2 regions of the Gallaecimonas zhanjiangensis genome follow, and region 2 is predicted to be linked to the other one. Evidence: riboswitches for the same ligand, from Rfam matches in the RefSeq annotation. Region 2 holds a riboswitch; the other holds the start of a gene.
What was found. A riboswitch is a leader RNA that binds a small molecule or an ion and turns the genes downstream of it on or off. The one in region 2 is predicted to bind cyclic di-GMP.
Positions count from the first base shown of each region.

Region 1: another riboswitch for cyclic di-GMP. It lies ahead of AC22G1_RS14225 (MotY family protein); the one in region 2 lies ahead of AC22G1_RS20300 (Ig-like domain-containing protein).

Region 1 covers NZ_CM172603.1:2,982,625-2,989,859, reverse strand. Annotated here, with positions in the region: gene fliR (flagellar biosynthetic protein FliR) at 1-516, shown strand, start outside; gene flhB (flagellar biosynthesis protein FlhB) at 513-1,646, shown strand; gene flhA (flagellar biosynthesis protein FlhA) at 1,653-3,719, shown strand; cyclic di-GMP riboswitch class I at 3,909-3,996, shown strand; gene AC22G1_RS14225 (MotY family protein) at 4,340-5,101, shown strand; partial or broken gene AC22G1_RS14220 (sigma-54-dependent Fis family transcriptional regulator) at 5,098-5,376, shown strand; gene AC22G1_RS14215 (sigma-54 interaction domain-containing protein) at 5,431-6,417, shown strand; gene fliE (flagellar hook-basal body complex protein FliE) at 6,427-6,759, shown strand; gene fliF (flagellar basal-body MS-ring/collar protein FliF) at 6,771-7,235, shown strand, end outside.
Region 2 covers NZ_CM172603.1:4,291,789-4,299,023, forward strand. Annotated here, with positions in the region: gene AC22G1_RS20285 (AAA family ATPase) at 1-1,521, opposite strand, end outside; gene AC22G1_RS20290 (sigma-54 dependent transcriptional regulator) at 1,753-3,054, shown strand; gene AC22G1_RS20295 (hypothetical protein) at 3,193-3,384, shown strand; cyclic di-GMP riboswitch class I at 3,621-3,695, shown strand; gene AC22G1_RS20300 (Ig-like domain-containing protein) at 3,765-5,939, shown strand; gene AC22G1_RS20305 (prealbumin-like fold domain-containing protein) at 5,982-7,235, opposite strand, start outside.

The DNA of each region.
Region 1 (7,235 bases), 1.3 Mb from region 2:
CAGATGCTGTTCACGGTAATGACCATGCTCGGGCAGATATTGTCCATGCAGATGAGCTTGTCGGCGGCGGTGATGAACGATCCCACCCACGGCGACTCGGTGCCGCTGATGAGTCAGTTGATGTTCCTGTTGGCGGGCTTTTTGTTCTTCAGCCTCGATGGCCACCTGGTGGTGACTGACGTGCTGGTAGAGAGCTTTGTCACCTGGCCGCCGGGGGAGAGCGTTTTTTCCCTGGATCTCAACCGTATTCTCGGGCTCTTTGGCTGGATGTTCGGTAGCGCCCTTATCCTTGCTATGCCAGCGGTGATTGCCATGTTGATGGTCAACCTGTGCTTTGGCGTGATGAACCGCTCGGCGCCGTCCCTTAACATCTTTGCCCTGGGTTTCCCCCTCGGTTTGCTGCTGGGCTTGCTGTGTGTGCTGCTGACGGTGTCTGGCATTCCCGGCCGCTTTGCCGATTTTGCCAGCCAGGCCATGGACCAGATGCGGCTGATGGTGGCCGGAGGCGTGCGATGAGCGAAAGCAGCAGCCAGGACAAAACAGAAGCTCCCTCGGCGCGCCGCCTTGAAAAGGCCCGCGAAGAAGGGCAGGTTGCCCGTTCCCGTGAGCTGCAAAGCGCGGCCCTGGTGCTGCTGGGCGGGGTGCTGCTTCTGTCGCTCTCCAAAGGCTTTGGCCATTTTGCCGATGCGATAATGCACCTACAGTTCGAGCTCGAATACAGCGACAGCAATGACCCGGCGATGATGCTTAAACACCTCGGCGAAGCCGGGCGCCTTGCCATCAGCGCTTTTGCTCCGCTTTTTGTGATCATTTGGCTGGCATCGCTGGTCAGCGGCCTGCTGCCCGGTGGCTGGTTGCTGTCCATCAAGGCCCTGGCTCCCAAGTTCAGCAAGCTAAACCCGCTCACCGGTATCAAGCGGATGTTCTCGTCCCAGAGCCTGGTGGAATTGCTCAAATCCATGCTCAAGGTATCCCTGCTGCTGTTGGTGCTGGCCTGGATGCTTTGGGACAACTGGCTGGTGCTGATGGGGCTTAATCGCCAGCCTCTCGGTATGGGATTGGAAGGTGGCCTTCGCCTGCTGGCCTTGGTTTTTATCTGGCTGGGGCTGGTGCTGCTGTTTGTCGCCATTTTGGACGTGCCGTTCCAGCGCTGGTCGATGCTCAAAAAGCTGCGCATGAGCAAGCAGGAAGTCAAAGACGAGCACAAGCAGAACGAAGGCAGCCCGGAAGTGAAAAACCGCATCCGCCAGTTGCAGATGCAGATCTCGCGCCAGCGCATCGACCAACGGGTGCCCAAGGCCGACGTTATTCTCACTAACCCGACCCACTACGCGGTGGCCATCAAATATGACCCAGACGCCGCCGAAGCCCCCTATCTGGTGGCCAAAGGCACCGATCAGCTGGCCCTTCGCATCCGCGAAGTGGCAGGGCAACACGACAAAACCATTCTTGAGCTGCCGGAGCTTACCCGGGCGCTCTATCATTCAACGCGGATAGACCAAGAAGTGCCAGCCGGGCTTTATAACGCCGTGGCCCACGTGCTGATGTACGTTATTCAGCTCAATGCCTTCAAGGCTAAAGGTGGGCGCAAGCCAGCGCCGCTGCCGCAATTTAAAATTCCCGCTTCATTAAGACGAGATAGGTAAACCAAGGTGAAGTTGCCCTTTATCAGTTCTTACGCCGCTATTCCGCTGGTACTGCTGTCCGTACTGGCGATGATGATTTTGCCGCTGCCACCTTGGCTTATCGACACTCTGTTTACCTTCAACATCGTACTGGCGGTGCTGGTGCTGCTGGTAGCGGTCTCAGCCAAGCGGCCGTTGGATTTCTCGGTGTTCCCGACCATCCTGCTCATCGCCACCTTGATGCGCCTGACCCTGAACGTGGCCTCCACCCGGGTGGTGCTGCTAAACGGCCATAACGGTTCGGACGCGGCCGGTAAGGTGATCCAGTCCTTCGGGGAAGTGGTCATCGGCGGCAACTACGTGGTGGGCATGGTGGTGTTCGTCATCTTGATGATCATCAACTTCGTGGTGATCACCAAAGGTGGCGAGCGGATCTCCGAAGTGGCGGCCCGCTTTACCCTGGACGCCTTGCCCGGCAAGCAGATGGCCATCGATGCCGATCTTAACGCTGGGGTTATCGACCAAGGCCAGGCCAAGCAGCGCCGCCAGGACGTGGCCAGCGAGGCTGACTTTTACGGCGCCATGGACGGGGCCTCCAAGTTTGTGCGCGGCGATGCCATCGCCGGCTTGATGATTCTGGTGATTAACCTTCTTGGCGGCTTGGCCATCGGGGTGTTCCAGCATCATCTCTCCGGCGCCGATGCCTTCAAGCTCTACGCCATCCTCACCATAGGTGATGGCCTAGTGGCCCAGATCCCGTCGCTGCTGCTGGCAACCGCCGCCGCCATTATCGTGACTCGGGTCAACGACGAGTCGGAAATGTCCGACCAGGTTCACCAGCAGCTGCTGGCCTCACCTCGGGTGATTTGGACTGCAGCTGCGGTGATGGTGATGCTGGGTATCATTCCTGGAATGCCCACCGCGGTTTTCCTCGGCTTTGGCGCGGTGCTGGCCTTTGCTGGCTGGCGCCAGGGTTTGGTCAAACCCGAGCAAGCGCCAGCCCAGGATTTAGAAGAGCTGTCTGACAGGCTCACCCGTGAGCAGCCTCTGGCCTGGGGCGATTTACCCTATGTCGACACCCTGTCTATCGATCTCGGTTATCGCCTGGTCACCTTGGTGGACAAAAGCCAGGGCGCCGAGCTCTTGGCCAGGGTCCGGGGCGTGCGCAAAATTCTTTCCGAGCAGATGGGCTTTTTGGTGCCGGAGGTGCGCATCCGCGACAACCTGCAACTGGGTGCCAGCGAGTATCGCATCAAGCTCGGCGGGGTGATGATTAGCCAAGGGGAGGTGGACCCTGAGCGGCTGATGGCCATTCAGAACGGCGACGTTTACGGCAAACTCGATGGTGAACTCACCATCGAGCCGGCCTACCAGATGGATGCGGTGCTGATCGCGGTGGACCAAAAAGCCAAGGCGTTGAACCTTGGTTACTCGGTGGTAGACAGCGCCACCGTTATTGCTACCCACCTTGGCAAGGTGATGCGCGAGCACTTAGAAGAGATCTTCAGCCATGACGATGTTATTGCCCTTGGCGAGAGGCTCAAATCTCACTCTGAGAAGCTTTTTGAGAGCCTCAATGCTCAGCTAAGCCCCATTCAGCAACTGCGGGTGTATCGCCAGTTACTGGCCGACCAGGTCAGCCTGATGGATATTCGCACCATCGCTACCACCCTGGTAGACAGCTGCGAACTCACCAAAGACCCCATCTTGCTGGCCGCCGATGTGCGTTATGCGCTGCGCCGCAGCCTTATCAAGGCCGCCGTTGGCGACAAAGAGCAACTGGTGACCATGACCCTGGATGACAAACTGGAGCAGACCCTACTCAAAGCGCTCAATCAGGCCCAGGCTGGTGGCAAGGTGGCGCTGGACAGCTTCCCCATCGAGCCGAGCCTGCTTGGCAAGCTGCAGCAGGTGATGCCGCAGCTCAAGGATGAAATGCAGCGCCAGGGCCATTCACCCGTGCTGCTGGTAACGCCGCAACTAAGGCCCTTGCTGGCCCGTTACGCCCGCACTTTTGCCCGTGGACTCAAGGTGTTGTCTTACAACGAAGTGCCAGAAAAGATGCATATTGATGTAGTTGGCACCTTAGGCTGATGGCTTGACCTGTTTAAAACGGCAGGTTAACTGTTTGATTTTTATGTGCCTAATTCTTTTCAAGAAGAAATATTAATTTTTTCATAATTTTGAAGGTAGGCACTTTACGCAGCCGGGATGTAAATATATGCTTACCCCGTGACGTTAATCTTCCGTTCAAGTTTTGGGAAGTTGATGTCTCGACTTGGCTGCCGATAAGGGCAAACCGTGGCGAAAGCCCGGGACGCAAAGCCTCCGGTCTAAGGAAGTTCGCTTCTAAGATAGCGGGGTTGCCAGAGCTAAGGTGTTGTCGACAGTGGCAGACATGACGTTGCCGCTATGTTCTAACGGGCAATCCTTTCCTCGAATAACGCAAGAAATTGATTTTTAAGCGTTATTTCCTTATCCAGCTACTCATTTTAAAACTTTGAGTAGGCACGATCATTATGTACGCTGCAACTGGAACCAAGCTTTCCTCGACACCCCCTGGTGGGTAATCAAGCTGCAGGTAGTGGGCTTTAGGCACTGCTTTACTTGTTTTTTGCTGGTTGAGGAAAGAAATGCACAGATCATTTCTGGCAATGCTAATGCTGGGTGGCTTGGCGTGTTCGGCCCATGCGGTCGAAACCTTCAGGCCCCAAATGGACAATGTCGCTTGGCAATTCTCCGGGGACCATTTTGCTTGCACCCTGGGGCTGCCTGTCACCAATTTTGGTGAGGTGCGCTTTGTTCGTTATGCCGGTGAACCGCTTACTCTGGTGGTGGAGCCCAGCATTCATTTGTCATCAACCAAGGACATCGCCCTGTCATGGCATAACCCGCCCTGGCTGGCGCCGCTGCAAAGTCCCCGTTATGACTCCACAGGCAAGCTGCCGCTGAACTTCGGTGAAGCGGAGAGCAAAGCACTGCTGGAAGCCATGGACAAGGGACTGTGGGGCAAGGTGTCCTTTCCCGCAGAAATCGTGGAGCTACCCAGTGTCAAATGGCAGCAGGCGGCCACCGCCTTTCGCCATTGCCTGGACGTGCTGGCCCCTATGTCTTACCGCCAGGCCAGGGATATTTCCCTGTTCTATGCCCCTGGCGCACGGGCTTTGACTTTGGAGCAGCGTCAGCAGCTCCGTAGCTTGAGCCGTTACGTGGCCCTTGATAAGGGCGTAGACAAAGTGCTGGTGGACGCTTTTACCGATGATACCGGTGACCACCTTGCCAACCTGCAACTGGCCAGAGAAAGAGCCGCTGATGTTAAAGCGGCCCTCCTTGAAGCCGGGATGTCCGCAAAGCTTATCCAGACCCGCGCCCATGGCGATCGTTATCCATCCACCAACAATCAGACTGCCCAGGCCCGTGAGCAAAATCGGCGGGTGACCATCCGGGTGATCAGGAACCGGTTAGGGAAACGATGATGGAAAAGACCATATTGCTTGTAGACCCGCGAGGGTCTGAAGATCCGGTATACCAAGAAATAAAACAAACCGGCTATCGACTGCTGGTGGCTGAGGATTGCGCCACGGCGCTGGTGTGCCTGCATCAGGGCAACCCGGCGCTGGTGCTGGTGGATGCGGATCTGGATACGCCCATCAGTGAGTTTGTGGCTCGTATCCGCCGCTCCCACCCCAAGAGCCCGGTAGTGGCGCTGGTGAGGGGCAATCAAAGTGCCAAGGCCAGCGATGCCATGCGCCAGGGCGCAATCGATTATCTGCTAAAGCCTTTCACCCGCCAGCAGCTGCTGGGCATGATTGACCACGTGGTGGATTTGCACGAGCCCATCCCCAACATGGTGGTGGCCTCCCAGGCCGGGCGTCAGGTGCTGCTACTGGCCAAGAAAGCGGCCCAGACCAGCGCCTCCATTCTTATCAGCGGCGAGTCCGGTACTGGTAAGGAATGCCTGGCTCGTTACATTCACGAGCAATCGCCCCGTGCCGCCCAGCCCTATGTGGCGGTGAACTGCGCAGCCATTCCCGACACCATGCTTGAGTCCACCCTCTTTGGCCATGCCAAGGGCGCCTTTACCGGCGCGGTGCAGTCTCAAACCGGTAAATTTGAGCACGCCAATGGCGGCACCTTGATGCTCGATGAAATTTCCGAGATGCCGCTGGACCTGCAGGCCAAGCTGCTGCGGGTGCTGCAAGAGCGCGAGTTGGAAAAACTCGGCTCCAACCAGAAGGTTAAGCTCAACGTTCGCATCATTGCCGCCTCCAACAAAGACCTGCGCGAAGAAGTGGCCAAAGGCCGTTTTCGTGAAGACCTTTTCTACCGCCTCGATGTGCTGCCCCTTTGCTGGCCAGCGCTTCGGGAACGGCCTGACGACATCCTGCCCCTGGCCCGACACTTCTTGCAAAAGTACGGCGAAGGCACCGCCTTTGAATTGCACCCCGAAGCGGCCCGCAGCCTGGTGTCACACCCTTGGCCCGGCAACGTGCGGGAGCTGGAGAACGTTATCCAGCGCGCCCTTATTTTGGCCCGGGGCCTGATGCTCCAACCTGAAGATTTGATGCTGCCACGGGCCCAGGAATCGGTGTTTGATATTCCGGTTACCTCCTTGCAGGCCTCCAAGAAATGCGCTGAGTTCCAGCATGTGCTGGACACCCTGCGCCGCTTCAACGGCCACCGCCAACGCACCGCCAACGCCTTAGGGGTAACCACCCGGGCCCTTCGTTACAAGCTTGCTGCCATGCGTGAGCAGGGCATCGACATCAACCAACTTGTCGTCACTGGCTAAGGACACAACATGAAGATCGATACCATCAGTACCCAGGCCAGTCTGCTGCAACAGCTCAGCAAAATGAGCGCAGAAGCCGACGGCATTGCTCCCAACAGCCTGAGCATCGGCTCGGACTCCCAAGGCAGCTTTGTTGATGCCATGAAAGCCGCCGTCAATAAGGTGGACTTTGACCAAAAGACCGCCGGCAGCTTGATGCAAGCCGTGGAAACCGGGCAAAGCGACGACTTGGTTGGCGCCATGGTGGCCAGCCAAAAGGCGGGCCTGAGCTTCTCGGCCCTGGTGCAGGTTCGCAACAAGCTGGCGTCGGCCTTTGACGACGTCATGCGCATGCCGCTGTAAGGAATAGGGACATGGCTGAACTGATTACTGCCGCCCCTGGCGGCTTTACCCTGAACTCGGGGTTCAAATCCATTGCCGGGCGCTGGCGCCGGCTGTCCGGCGATTCGCGCTCGGTGCTGGTGATCGCCCTGCTGGCTGCCATTGTTGCGGCGGCCATCGTGGTGATGTTGTGGACCAGCACCCGCCACTACGTACCGCTTTATGGCAAGCAGGAGCTTTACGACAAGGCCACCATCATCGACACCCTCGAGAAGGAAAATATCGATTTTCGCCTCGACGGCAGCAGCGGCAACGTGCTGGTACCAGAAGACCGCCTGGCTGATGCCCGTATGCGCCTGGCCGCCAAAGGGGTCAAGGCGTCACTGCCGGCCGGTTTTGACGAACTGAACAACATGTCGACCCTCGGCACCAGCCAGTTCATGGAGTCGGCCCGTTACCTGCACGCCCTGGAAGGCGAGCTGGCCCGCACCATTATC
Region 2 (7,235 bases):
GCTGAATTGAAAGGTTTTCACGTCACGAAACAAGGGAAAGTCATAGTGGTTGTCGGGCAAAGGCCGCTCGGCCCTGCCTTGGATCTCAGCCAGTTGGTGCTCTAACCAGGCAACGGCGAGGCTCTGTTGGCCGGGCCTTAGCGGTTCTACGTAACCGGGAGGCATCCGCCACAGCAGGGTGTAGCTGCCGTCCCAGTGCGCTTTTACATCATCCAAAGGCACCAGATCCTGGTTGCCGCCTCTGTCGAGCTCGGCCAGATCGCCACTGACTCTTAACAGCAGCGCGAAGTAATGCTGGCTGCCGGCATTGATACCGATAACAGCCGGCCTGTTGTGGGCGGTGAGGTGCTGCCAACTGGCGTTTTCGCTAAAGCAGCCCAGCTGGTTGTCTCTTGCGAACTGGCATACCGACGGCTGCTCGGCAGCTTTGTAATCGAGGTGCCAAGCGCTAAACAGCCGGGTAAAGGCCGCCGCCTGGCTTAGCTCCATGGCGAGCCCCTCTGGCCACTGCCAATCAAATGCTAGCGCCGTTGCCGGTTTAGGTTCGGTGCCGGGGCTCTGGGCAATAGGCGTAGGCGACAGCGCCATGGCCTTGGCTTCAACGGCGTTAAGAGAAGCGCCCGGTATCCAGGCCAGGCGATAGCCTGCCAGCAGCACGGCGGCGCCAAGGGCGGTGAGCAACCACCAAAGGCGGCGGCGCCCTGCCGGTTGCGGCTGGCCTTTTAACTCCCGCGCGGCTTGGTTGAGGATGGCGCTGCTGACCCGGGTTTTGCGTTGGCTGTAGGTGCCCAATAGCGCCCGGTCGCACAACAGGTTGATAACCCGCGGCACCCCTTTGGAGAGCTGATAAAGGCGCCTGAGTACCGAGGCTGAAAATAGCGGCTGCTCCTGGCCAGCCACGGCCAGGCGGTGCTGCACATAGGCCGCCGTTTCCGCGGCGCTCAAGGGGCCGAGGTGAAAGCGGGCGGTGATGCGCTGCGATAACTGCCGAAGCTCTGGTTTGGCGAGCATTGTCAGCAGCTCCGGTTGGCCCAGCAGGATGATTTGCAAAAGCTTGCGCTGGTTGGTCTCAAGGTTGGTGAGCAGCCGCAGCTGCTCTAACACTTCGCTGGAGAGGTTTTGGGCTTCGTCGATGATAAGCACGGTGTGCCGGCCCTTGGCGTGGCTTTCAAGCAGGTGGCGGTTAAGGGCGTCGATATAGGTTTTAAGCCAGGTGCTGCCGGGGGCGTAGGGAATGGCCAGCTCGTCGCAAATGGCCGCCAGCAGTTCCAGCACCGAGTATTTGGGATTGAGGATAAAGGCCAAGTCGGTGTGCTCGCCCAGCTGTTCAAGCAGGCAACGGCAGACCGTGGTCTTGCCGGTGCCCACTTCGCCGGTCAAGAGCACAAAGCCGTTGTCGTTACGGATCCCGTAAAGGAGGTGGGCCAGTGCTTCCTTGTGCTGCTCACTCAGGTACAGATAACGCGGATCCGGTGCGATGGAAAAGGGCGACTCAGTCAGCCCGAAGTAGTGGTTGTACATGGCACCTAAACCACAGAGTGACTGTTTTAACAGTAGTCCGAAATTGCCGCTGTTACATGGCAGGATCACTAGGTGAACAATCTATTAACACTCGTTGTGGCCGCTGCTGCTGTGTATCGCAGGCAACTAAACTTTGCACACTGGGACCAAGGCCTAAGTGGTAGCCACGTGAATAAAGTTGAATACGAGTGGCCTTGCCAAGGACAGGAGGGGCAAAGAAAAGCACTTTTTTTGGATCTGTCGTCATCCAGTGAAGATATCCGCCTGCCGGGTTGGCAATTGGACCGGGTCACCAGCCCCGCCAAAGCCAGGATGATGTTGGCCCAGAACGGCTACGAGGTAGCACTGGCAAGGGTTTGCCCGTTAAAGGATAGCCAGCGCGATGAGCTTGAAGACGTTCTTTGCGACAACAACGCACCCGCCTGGATAGTCCTCACCCGCACCGAAGAGCTTGAAGACCAGGATTTCTGCCGGCTCATCTACGAAAACTGCTACGACTTCTACACCCTGCCGTTGGACGGCAAGGTCAGCTTCCTGCAGGCCACCCTGGGCCACGCCTACGGTATTAATCGCCTGCGGGAGATAGGCGAGAAGCAGCTTTCCTGCCTGGACGAATGCCAGATGGTCGGCGCCAGCCCGCCAATCATGCAGGTCTTTAGCCAAATTCGTAAGGTGGCGGCGGTCGATGCGCCGGTGCTTATCCTGGGGGAAAGCGGCACCGGCAAAGAGCTTATCGCCCGCGCCATCCACCAGCGCTCTGCCCGTCGCAAGGGGCCTTTTATTGCCGTTAACTGCGGCGCCTTGCCAGAGACCCTTATCCAGTCGGAACTCTTTGGCCATGAAAAGGGCGCCTTTACCGGGGCGCTGCGCCGCAAGTTGGGGCGTTTTGAAATGGCCCAAGGCGGCACCGTGTTTTTGGATGAAGTGGGGGACTTGCCCCTGGAGATGCAGGTGAACCTGCTGCGCTTTTTGCAAGAAGGCAGTATCGAGCGTCTGGGGGGAGAGCAGAGCCTGAACCTGGATGTGCGGGTGATTGCCGCCACCCATGTGGACCTGGACAAAGCTGTGGCCGAAGGGCGTTTTCGTGAAGACTTGTTCTACCGGCTAAATGTGCTGCACCTTCGGGTGCCGCCCCTTCGGGAGCGGCCGGGAGATGTGGAGCTGCTGGCACGGTTTTTCTTCCAAAAATTCAGCCTCGACCACAACAGCAAGGCCAGGGGCCTTAGCCAGCAGGCACTGGTGGCCATCAACCAGTACGGCTGGCCTGGCAATGTGCGGGAGATGATAAACCGCATCCGCCGCGCCCTGGTGATGAGCGAAAACCGGCTGATAAGCGCCGAAGATCTGGGGCTCAAAAGCCCCAAACAGGACACCCGGGTGCTGAGCCTGGATGCGGCTAGGCAAAGCGCCGAGCGCGAGGCGCTGATCGCCTCACTGGCTTTTACCCAGCACAATGTCTCGGAGGCCGCCAGGCTGTTGGGGGTGTCCAGGGTGACCCTGTACCGCCTGATGGACAAACATCAGCTTAATTGACGCCGCCTGTTCCGTTTGTGCAACAAAAGCCACCCTCGGGGTGGCTTTTAATTTACTAAGGCATTGATAAATATAGGTTAGCCGTTGTGGCTTGGGTTTTGCAAAATCCACTGGACCCACAACAGCTGGAAGCAGCCCATGACAGCACAAACGCCACAGCAACAGCAGCTGCGTCTGGAACGGCTGGCACAAATCGTCGACGAGCCGGGGCTGCCCCATCGGGCGTTGTTGTTATGGAGCCTCAGGACCCTGCAATACCTTCTGGAAGAAGAACCGGTGCATCTTTGGGATGAAGACCGTGATCCACGGCGCAGATCGCGCAGGCGCTGAAAATCGCAGCCCTCAGGCCAAGTGTTTGCCGGTCAATGAGTTAGCTGACAGCTGCGTAAAAAGTAGGCATTTGATCGACTCACCCACCCTGTATTGTTTATTTTTTATTCAATAAGCCCGTGCTAATGTTCACGCCGTCCTGGCCCAACTGCCGGGAATTATTGCCTTCAGCCAGACCCTGCTGACCCGCGGAACCGGACCCTCCAAGGCGACAATTTTACCTAAGAAAGATCCTCTCCTGACAAAGGCACACTTCGGGTAACCGAAGGTCGCAAAGCCAGGGGCCCCTTATGGGTTGCCCGGCTGCCGAAAGAGAGAATCCCTGCTTCGGGCCTATGCTGGCTTGAGGATCTTTCTCTGCTGTTTATGAGGAGATCCTGTTGAAACGTCCAGCCCTTAGCCTGCTATCCGCTGCCCTATTGATGTCTGCCACCGCTTATGGCGCCGCCCCTGCCGAAAACGCACGGGATTTGACCCAGGATCTGGTCAAACTCATTAAAAACAGCCATGGCAATGGCAAGGCCCACGGCCTGGAAGCCAAAGCCCAGGCCCGCCAGCAAGCCTTGCTGGCCCTGGCCGACAGCGACCCGCAAGCGGCGGTGGAGCTGCTGATACCAGCTGGTAAACAACAAGGGCTGGACGCGTCGGTGCTGGCCTATCTGGAACAACCGGTGGCCATGAGCGGGGAAGTACAAACCCTGGTGGCCGACCACGAAGACGGCAGTTTCAGCCACCAGTACCTGCTCAATACCCCCTTTGGCGACCAGATCCCCCTCAAAGGCAAAGGCCTTGGCAAACTGAGTGGCAAAGGTGAAGTGCAGCTGAGCGGCGCCATGCTGGGTAGCGAGATGCTGGTGGACGACAGCAACATTCTGGTGATGGCCGCCGACGGCAGCACCACCACCAGTAACGGCGGCACTGCCGGCGCTTCTGGTACCGTGACCGGCGAGCAAAAGACCCTGGTGGTGCTGGCCAACTTCAGCGACGACCCCCAGCAGCCTTGGACCAAAGACGCCATCAACAGCCTGGTGTTTGGCACCGTCAACGACGTGATCATGGAAAACTCCCAGAACAAAGCCTGGCTGAGCGGCGACGTATACGGCTGGTACACCTTGGGGGTCAGCTCCAGCCAGTGCGATTTCAATACTGTGGTACCGGCCTTTAAAGAAGCGGCCAGCGCCAACGGCGTGGATCTGAGCGCTTACAGCCGTTACGTGTTCATTACCCCCAAAACCAGCAGTTGCGGCTTTACCGGCCTGTCTACCGTGGGCGGCAACCCGGCGGTGTCCCTCATTAACGGCCAGGTGGCCAACTGGCAGATAATCACCCACGAAATGGGCCACGGCATGGGTCTGTACCACGCCCACGCCCTGGAATGCGGCGCCAACGTTGAAGGCAGCAGCTGCACCAGCTCCGAATACGGCGACATCACCGACCCCATGGGTAAAGGCCTGGCCCTGTTCGGCGCCCGCAACCGTGAGGCCCTGGGCTGGCTCAATGTTACCGACGCCAGCAACGGCGGCGTCTATACCCTGGGCGGTTATGCCGGCACCAGCGGCTACGAAAAAGCCATCAAAATCGCCAAGGGCGATGGCACCTATTACTACCTGAGCTATCGCCAGCCCACCGGGCTGGACAGCAGCCTGGCCACCGCCAACTTTGAAAACGGTGTGGTGTTCCACGAAGTAGACCCCAGCAACGGCAATGCCCAGTACCTGCTGGACATGACCCCGGGCTCCGGCACCACCAATACCGACTTTTACGACCCAGCCCTGGTGGCCGGTTACAGCTACCAGAGCGGTAATGTACAGGTAGATACCCTGAGCGCCGGTGGCGACACCGCCGAGGTCTCGGTGATTGCCTCTGGCAGCAGCGCCGACAGCTGCGTCGCCAAGGCCCCCTCTGTGGTGCTGAGCCCCGGCCAAAGCCCTTGGCTGGCCGCGGGTAGCGCCGCCACCTACACCGTCAGCGTTACCAACAACGACTCTGCCGCTTGCGCCACCGGTACCGTTAGCCTGGCCAAATCCCTGCCAAGCGGCTGGTCCGCCACCTTGGGCGCCAGCAGCCTGAGCCTTGCCCCCGGCAGCAGTGCCAGCACCACCTTGGTGGTGAGCTCTGCCAGCACGGCGGTGGACGGCTTTTACACTGTGCAAGTCAGTGCCAGCCAGCACCAGAACAGCGTCAGCAGCAGCGCCACCTATGTGGTGGATAACCCGGCCTCCAGCACCAACAGTGCGCCGGTTGCCAACAACGACAGCGCCACCACCAGCGGCAGCAGCGTGGTGATTGCGGTACTGAGTAACGATACCGACGCCGACGGCGACACCCTGTCTATCAGCAGCTTTACCCAGGGCAGCAAGGGCAGTGTCACCCAGAGCGGCAACAACCTGATTTACACCCCGGCCAAGAGTTTCAAGGGCAGTGACAGCTTCAGCTACACCGTCACCGACGGCACCGCCTCGGCCAGCGCCACGGTCACCATAGGTACGGCCAGCAGCTCCGGCAGCACCAGTGGCGGTTCCACCGGTGGCGGCGGCAAAGGCCGCAACAAATAAAAAAACGGCGGGTTTAACCCGCCGTTTTTATTGGCTCTGCCGTTACTGCGGGCAGAGGTTATTGTTGTTGTAAGCATCCAATGTGCCGGCCAGGCTGTTAGCCAGGGCGGCGTCACCTTGCCCTTTCTTACCTTTGAAGTAAGTGCCGTTGCCGTCAAAGCTGATGCTTTGCAGCAGAGTGGCTGCCTGGGCAGCGGCGCTGCTGGCGGCAGGGCAGGTACCGGCACCGGCGTTTTGGTTCAGCAGGTAAGCAATGTACTGAGCGGCCAGGCCAAAGGCGGCATCACTAGCGGATTTCTTACCGTCACGAACCACATCCGGGTCGGCAACCTGGCGTTTATCCAACAGGTCTACCGCGAACGGGCAGGCTTCCTGGTCACCACTGTCACCGTCCAGGTTCATCGGGTTAGCGATGACAAAGCCGGGGTACAGGGTGATGGGCAGGTTGGCATCCAGAACTGCTTCTTGGTTACCACGACCATCACAGCTGGTGTGGTTTTTCCAGAAACCGATAGTCCTGGCGTCGCCACCGGGAGGCGGTGTGTCTTCGATGTGGAAGCTACGGGTTTCACCGGCGCTCAGGGTGAAGGCAATACATTCAGTGGAGTTATCCACGTCGGCGTTGCCGCCACCCGGTACGAACCAGGTGTCACCGTCGAGGCTGGTGTTAGCCCAGCCGGGCAGCATGTTGGTTTCGCAGAAAGCGTACTGCACGTTCACTTTCAGCTTGGCCATGCCGTCCACATTGACGCAGTTTTCGGTGGTGCCGTTACAGCTGAAGCTCACCGCTTCGCCGTTACCCAGCGGGCCACTGGCGGTGGCGCTGGCAATGGCGCCGCCAGTACCGTCACCGAGGCGGATCTCAAAGGTATAGGCCTCACCCGCCATCAGCGGCAAGCCGTTTACGGTTTTGATCACTTCTGCCATACCGCGTTTGACGTTGGTAATGGTACAGGTGCCTTCTTGGTCCAGACCCAGGGTAATGGTGCCGTCTGCTGCGCAGTCGCCGCCGATGGTGGCGTCATAGCTGTTCAGGTTGGTATTGCTACCGGCCTGTTCGCTGACGGTGTGCTGGGCGTTGGCCAGGACATTGACGAAGCCGTTGGTACCGTTATGGCCTACATCAGAGGCGTACAGGCCGCCGTCGATGTAAAGGTTGAACAGGCCACCATCGTCTGTGGGATCAAGGTACTTGATGACCCGCAGGCGCGGCGCGATGTCGTTGTTGGTGATAGTACAGGTTTTGTTTTCACCTACGCTCAGGCTGACCGAGCCGTCACCGGCGCAATCCCCTGT